Regions from separate parts of the Pseudomonas sp. TE31087 genome, predicted to be linked through region 3. Evidence: riboswitches for the same ligand, from Rfam matches in the RefSeq annotation. Region 3 holds a riboswitch; each other region holds the start of a gene.
What was found. A riboswitch is a leader RNA that binds a small molecule or an ion and turns the genes downstream of it on or off. The one in region 3 is predicted to bind cobalamin.
Positions count from the first base shown of each region.

Region 1: another riboswitch for cobalamin. It lies ahead of ACZ899_RS05450 (CbtB domain-containing protein); the one in region 3 lies ahead of cobO (cob(I)yrinic acid a,c-diamide adenosyltransferase).
Region 2: another riboswitch for cobalamin. It lies ahead of ACZ899_RS03370 (TonB-dependent receptor); the one in region 3 lies ahead of cobO (cob(I)yrinic acid a,c-diamide adenosyltransferase).

Region 1 covers NZ_JBXVNN010000001.1:1,218,638-1,220,894, forward strand. Annotated here, with positions in the region: gene ACZ899_RS05440 (cobalamin biosynthesis protein) at 1-55, opposite strand, end outside; gene ACZ899_RS05445 (CbtA family protein) at 55-750, opposite strand; gene ACZ899_RS05450 (CbtB domain-containing protein) at 761-946, opposite strand; cobalamin riboswitch at 1,047-1,269, opposite strand; cobalamin riboswitch at 1,329-1,528, shown strand; gene cobW (cobalamin biosynthesis protein CobW) at 1,629-2,257, shown strand, end outside.
Region 2 covers NZ_JBXVNN010000001.1:714,061-716,317, reverse strand. Annotated here, with positions in the region: gene ACZ899_RS03380 (carboxymuconolactone decarboxylase family protein) at 1-87, shown strand, start outside; gene ACZ899_RS03375 (GNAT family N-acetyltransferase) at 166-735, shown strand; cobalamin riboswitch at 909-1,113, shown strand; gene ACZ899_RS03370 (TonB-dependent receptor) at 1,221-2,257, shown strand, end outside.
Region 3 covers NZ_JBXVNN010000001.1:2,799,475-2,801,731, forward strand. Annotated here, with positions in the region: gene ACZ899_RS12575 (cobyrinic acid a,c-diamide synthase CobB) at 1-648, opposite strand, end outside; gene cobO (cob(I)yrinic acid a,c-diamide adenosyltransferase) at 645-1,256, opposite strand; cobalamin riboswitch at 1,370-1,588, opposite strand; gene ACZ899_RS12585 (hypothetical protein) at 1,743-2,257, shown strand, end outside.

The DNA of each region.
Region 1 (2,257 bases), 1.6 Mb from region 3:
CACGGCGGCAACCAAAGCCGGCGAACATCGCCGGCTGCACGGGCAGATCGCGCATCAAGCCTGGCTGGAACGACGGTAAAGCCACGCGCTGAGCAGGCCCAGGGCCAGCCAGAACGCGGCGTTGGTCAGCCAGGAAGCGATCTTGAACTGGGTCTCGAGGGCTTCCGGCGCCAGGCTTTCATGCACTGCGGGTTGCGGCGCGCCGATCAGGTGCGGGATCACCAGCAGGGCCACACCAAGCACCTTGAACAACCAGTGCCGGGCGAACACCAGCAGCGCCAGGCCGGCGGCGGTGGCTGCGGCGGTGCCGATCCACCAGGTCTGGCGCTGGCCAAGGTCGGCGGCGGCGGTGCCGGGCAGTTCCGGTGGCAGGCCCAGGGTCGGTGCCAGGCAGAACACGGCGAAGCCGGCCAGGCCCCACAGTGCGCCGGTGGCCACGCGGTTCGGTTCGCGCAGGCTGTAGAGGGCGACCAGGATCAGGGCAAAACCGACGGCGACCACCAGGTTGCCGCCAGTAGTGGACAGCACGCGCTGCCAGCCGTCCTCCGGCGCCCAGGCCTCGGCACTGTGTTCATGCTCATGGGGCGCTGCGGCGTCGCCGTGCTCATGCTGTTCGGCGACCGGGGCAGTGGATTCGTAGGTTTCCGCCTGGAGAATCAGTGGGGCGACCCAGAAGCTTTGCAGCAGGGTCAGCAACAGGGCCGCGAGCAGGCCGCTGAAACCCGCGGTACGGGCGATGCGCGTAATCATGCGGATTTACTCAGTGGCAAGGGAAGGCGGCACTGTGGCGGGTGTCGTGGGCGGCATTGTGCACCGCCTCGATGTGCGAGAAACCGGCGAAGTACACCAGGCACAGCCCCAGCAGGCTGGCGCCGACCGCGACGATCAGTCGCTGGCTGAGGCTGACGGGGGTGGCGATACTGTGTTTGGCGCTGGTGATGGGCATGACGCGTTCCTCTGCTGCTTTTGTTGTGGCAACGGGCATGCGCGACGACCCCGGGCACGGCTGGCCCGAGTGATACGACGACGCCCGCCCACCGCGGGGTGTACTGTGAGCACGTCAGGCCGGTCTCCGGGCTCGCGAGGTGGAGCAAGGCTCCTTCCATGGCGTCACCTTCCCATGCCTTGAGGCTGGCACAGTGGTCCGGACGCTTCTCTCGCTTACCGTTGCGGGGGCAGCACCGGCCTTGTCGGCTCCTGGAACGGAGACGCGACGCACCGGTTTCCCGTTTCACCCCCGTGGGGGCACCTGAACGCAATGCGCTAGCAAATCACGGGGCCGGGCCCGCGTCAATCGCCGCGGCGGTTGACCGCCAGGCAGGCACTGCGTAGCCTTGCCGCTGCGAGGTTCTCGGGCGTTGGCCCGAGCTAAGACGGGAACGCGGTACAAGCCGCGGCTGCCCCCGCAACTGTAAGCACTGAAGGGTTCGGCACAGCCACTGCGCAGGCGCGCGGGAAGGCGCCGGCCCACCGGCCAGCGAGCCGCAGCGGTGCAAGCCAGGAGACCTGCCTCGTGACGTTTTCGACTTTCAACCGGGCGGGGTGATCCGGTGGCGAACGCGCCAGGCCGGCATGGCCGTGGCTGTCGTCCTGCATGCCCGCGCCATTGCTGCCAAGGGCATCGCGACATGAAAACACTGGCCAAGCTTCCCGTCACCATCGTCACCGGCTTCCTCGGCTCAGGCAAGACCACCTTGCTGCGCCATATGCTCGACAACGCCCAGGGCCGCCGCATCGCGGTGATCGTCAACGAATTCGGCGAGCTGGGCATCGACGGCGAGATCCTCAAGCAGTGCAGCATCGGTTGCACAGAGGAAGAGGCCAATGGCCGCGTCTACGAACTGGCCAACGGTTGCCTGTGCTGCACCGTGCAGGAAGAATTCTTCCCGGTGATGCGCGAGTTGGTGGCCCGGCGCGGCGACCTCGACCACATCCTTATCGAAACCAGTGGCCTGGCCTTGCCCAAACCGCTGGTACAGGCCTTCCAGTGGCCGGAAATCCGCAACGCTTGCACCGTCGACGCGGTGATCACCGTGGTCGACAGCCCGGCCGTGGCCGCCGGCACCTTCGCTGCCTACCCGGACCAGGTCGACGCCCAGCGCAAGCTCGACCCGAACCTCGACCATGAGTCGCCGCTCCATGAATTGTTCGCCGACCAGCTGGCCAGCGCCGATCTGGTGGTGCTGAACAAAGCCGACCTGATCGACGCCGAGGGCCTGGCCAAGGTCCGTGCCGAGGTGGCCGAGGAACTGCCGCC
Region 2 (2,257 bases), 2.1 Mb from region 3:
CTGGGCGTGGCGGTGGCAATGAACGCCGGCGCCGCGCTGGTCTACTCGGCCAGGGCGCTGGACGCCGTGGGCAAGACTGGCGCCTGAAACTTCATGGCGCCGCCGCCCTTGCGCGACGGCGCCGCGACACCCAGACTTGGCGGTTCAGCCCGTGCAGGAACCACCATGATCCAGATCCGCCCCATGACCCCGGAAGACTTCGAACGCTTCTGGCCGACCTTCCAGGCCATTGTCCAGGCCCGCCAGACCTACGCCTTCGACCCGGCCCTGGACGTCGACCAGGCGCGTCGGTTGTGGCTGGAAACCCCGTTGCGCACCCTGGTGGCCGAGGACGACGGCGTGCTGCTCGGCTCCTACTTCCTCAAGGCCAATGCCGCCGGCCCCGGCGGGCATGTCGGCAACTGCGGCTACATGGTCTGCGAGCAGGCCCGCGGCCGGGGCGTGGCCAGGCTGATGTGCGAGCACTCGCAGAAGCTGGCGCGCCAGGAGGGCTTCCTGGCCCTGCAGTTCAATTCGGTGGTGGCCAGCAACGAGGTGGCGGTGGCGCTGTGGCACAAGCTCGGCTTCGAGACCGTCGGCCGCCTGCCCAGGGCTTACCGCCATGCCGAGCTGGGCCTGGTGGACTGCCTGGTGATGTACAAGTGGCTGGCCGACGAGCCGGTGGTGGAAAAGCCGGCGCTGCTGATCGGACGCAAGAATATCGAGGCGCGAGTTTCGCGTCGGCGCGGGCGCTGAACCCATCGCGGGGCAAGCCCGCTCCCACGATCCGATTGCCTGGAGCTGCCAGGGTATCGCCGTGGGAGCGGGCTTGCCCCGCGATCAGCGACAACGCAATTGCAGCTAACCCATTGCCCCACCAGATATTTTCCTGCCACCCAGGCGATTGACTCGCCACCCGTTCGATGGTCAGATGCGCGCCAGTTTCAGGTGTCCTGCGCCGCCGCGCGCAGGGTGAAACGGGAAGCCGGTGCGTCGTTGTCACGACAAGTCCGGCGCTGCCCCCGCAACGGTAAGCGAGCGAATCCTTCGACAGACCACTGTGCGCACGCATGGGAAGGTGAAGGCTTCATGCTCCTCGCAAGCCCGGAGACCGGCCTGAGGCTTCATTTGGCAACCCGCGGTGGGCGGGCGCAGGCCGGTATCCGCGCGCGCCTGCGTGCGCGCTTCGCCGTTGCGTGTTTTCCACCGGGATCCATTCCTTCCTGCAGCAGTGGAACGACATGTCCCGATTCAACAAGCTTCACACCCTGGCGGCCTGCCTGGCCGTGTCCCTGCCAGCACTGGCCGACGACCATGAAGTGGCGCCCCTCACCCTGCCCTCCACGGCGATCACCGACACCCGCGAGCCACAGGTCATCGACCTGGCCACGCCAACCCCGGCCGGCTCGCGCCTGAACCTCAGCGCCCTGGACACCCCGGCCAGCACCAGCAGCCTGACCGAGGCGCAGATCCAGCAGCGCAACAACCTCACCGTGCAGGACGCCGTGACCCGCTCGCCGGGCCTGACCTTCATCGGCACACCGGGCGACGGCGGTACCGGCCTGTCGGCCCGGGGCTTCACCGGGCAGAGTTCGGTGATGACCCTGTTCGACGGCTCGCGCCTGTACGCCGGCGCCGGCACCCTGACCTTCCCGGTCGACCCGTGGATGGTCGAGCGCATCGACGTGATCCGCGGCCCCGCCTCGGTGCTGTACGGCGAAGGCGCCACCGGCGCGGTGGTCAACGTGGTGCCGAAGAAGCCGTTCGCCGGTGACATCCGCAACCACCTGCGCCTGGGCTACGGCTCCTGGGACCGCCAGCAACTGGGCCTGGACAGCGGCGGCAGCCTGAGCGAGCGGCTGAGCTACCGCGTGACCCTCAACCAGCAGGCCGGCAACGGCTGGGTCGACCGCACCGACTCGCGCAGCCTGGCCCTCAGCGCCGCCCTGCGCTTCGATGCCAGCGACGACCTGAGCTTCACCCTCGCCCACGAACGCGGCGATGCGCAACCAGCCAACTACTACGGCACCCCGCTGATCGACGGGCACCTGCGCAGCAGCGTGCGCCGCAAGAACTACAACGTCAGCAACGACGAACAGCGCTACCACGACGAGTGGACGCGCCTGACCACCGACTGGACCCTCAGCGACAGTGTCAGCGCCAGCAACCAGCTCTACTACATCAAGAGCCGCCGCCAGTGGCGCAACGCCGAGTCCTACGCCTGGGACGCCGCCAACGGCGTGATCCAGCGCGGCAGCTTCTTCGAGATTCGCCATAA
Region 3 (2,257 bases):
GGCATCGCAGCTGGCACCGAGCGCTTCGGCGGCAGCGTCCAGTCGAGCATCCAGATCGTTCAACTCGCTGGCCTGGACCAGGCCGAGGTGGCGGCTGGGCAGCTCGATGCCGCGCTCGCGGGACAACCCGCCGTACCAGCGCAGGCCTTCGGTCAGGCTGCCTTCGAGCAGTTGCGCATGGCGCAGGCTGCCGACCCGGTTGGCCAGCACCCCGGCGAACGGCAGGTCGGGCTGGTAGCGCGCCAGGCCCAGGGCCAGGGCGCCGAAGGTCTGGGCCATGGCCGTGCCGTCGATCACCGCCAGCACCGGCACGCCGAAGTGGCGTGCCAGGTCGGCGCTTGACGGGGTACCGTCGAACAGGCCCATCACGCCTTCGATCAGGATCAGGTCGGCCTCGCCCGCCGCTTCCCACAACAGGCGACGACTTTCCTCGGCGCCAATCATCCACAGGTCGAGCTGGTAGACCGGCGCGCCGCTGGCGCGCTCCAGGATCATCGGATCGAGAAAGTCAGGCCCGCACTTGAACACCCGCACCTTACGCCCGAGGTTGCGGTGCAGGCGAGCCAGGGCGGCGGTGACCGTGGTCTTGCCTTGGCCCGAGGCCGGGGCCGCGATCAGCACGGCGGGACACTGGCGCGACTCACTCACAGTTCGACGCCCTTCTGCGCGCGGATACCTGCCTGGAAGGCGTGCTTGAGCATGCCCATCTCGGTGACGGTGTCGGCCAGTTCGATCATTTCCGGCTTGGCGGCGCGACCGGTGACGATCACATGCTGCATCGGTGGACGGGCCTGGATATCCGAAAGCACCTGATCGAGGTCCAGGTAGCCATGTTTGAGGGCGATATTCAGCTCATCGAGCACGACGAACTGGATCGACGGGTCCTGCAGCAACTGCCGCGACACCGCCCAGGCGGCTTCGGCGGCGGCGATGTCACGCTGACGGTCCTGGGTTTCCCAGGTAAAGCCCTCGCCCATCACGTGGTAGCGCACCTGCTCGGGGAAACGACGGAAGAACAGCTCCTCGCCGGTACTGTTGCGGCCCTTGATGAACTGCACCACGCCGCATTGCATGCCGTGGCCCAGGGCGCGGGCGAGCATGCCGAAGGCCGAGCTGCTCTTGCCCTTGCCATTGCCGGTCAGCACCAGCAGCAGGCCGCATTCGTTGGGGGAATTGGCGATGCGCTCGTCGATGATCGCCTTCTTGCGCTGCATGCGCGCCAGGTGACGTTCGTCGCGTTCGATGGATTCGCTCATCAGGGGTCTCCGCAGGCTGTCGCGGCGGCGGCGACAGATAAAAGGCAGGCAGACGAGGAGCGCGCAGGGGGCATGGCAACGGCCACATCGCACCGCGCATCACCCTCCGTGATGCCGTTTGGCAGTGACAGGCCGGTCTCCGGGCTCATGAGCGGGCGCAGGCCCTGGCCACGCGCCTTCCCGGACTTGGAAATCCAGTGGCCTTGCGTAACCGTCGACTCATCTACCGTTGCGGGGGCAGCGCCGGGCTCGCGCCTGCTGGCGCCCACCGGCTTCCCAGTTTCACCCTGCCGAACCGCGGCTCGCAGGGCACCTGAAACACGCCGCGAAGGTTAGAGGGTTGAATCGGGAGCGTCAATCGAACGAGGGCCGATCTGGCCTGGATCAATGGCCGATCCGCCAGCTTGTGCCACACTCAAAGCAGTGATATCACATAGCCACCACTTTATCGGCTGACCTCGATCACAATGACAAGGAGAGCGCAGCATGCAAGGCCTGATCATCAACAACCCGCGCCTGGAGTTCCTGCGCCCGGCCCTGGAACGCTGGGTCGACTGCATCGACCGCTTCAACCAGCTGCAGGGCGACAACGAGGCACCCTACTGGCACGGCACCGCCGCCAACGTCGGCCTGCTCGCCGCGGCCGCCTGGCAGGGTGAGCTGGTGGCGTTGGAACGGCACATGAGCAAGAAGCAGCGCGACGAGGGCGAGCGCGATGGGCGCTGCGACCTGTCGATCAGCAGCGCCGAGGAGTCGCTGTACCTGCACGCCGGCCAGCGCTGGCCGCGTATCGCCCGCCTCGACCTGACGGCGGCCCTGCAGGAAACCGCCGCCCTGGCCAAGCCGATAGCCTATGGCAGCCAGCTCAAGGCCGGGGCGTTGTTCGTCACCCCGTGGAAGGCCGGCCAGCATGCCAGCCCCGAGGAATTGCAGGACCTGGTGGACGACCTGCAAAAGCACACGGCCTGCGCGATAGCCTGGTACTTCCCATATGCCTACCG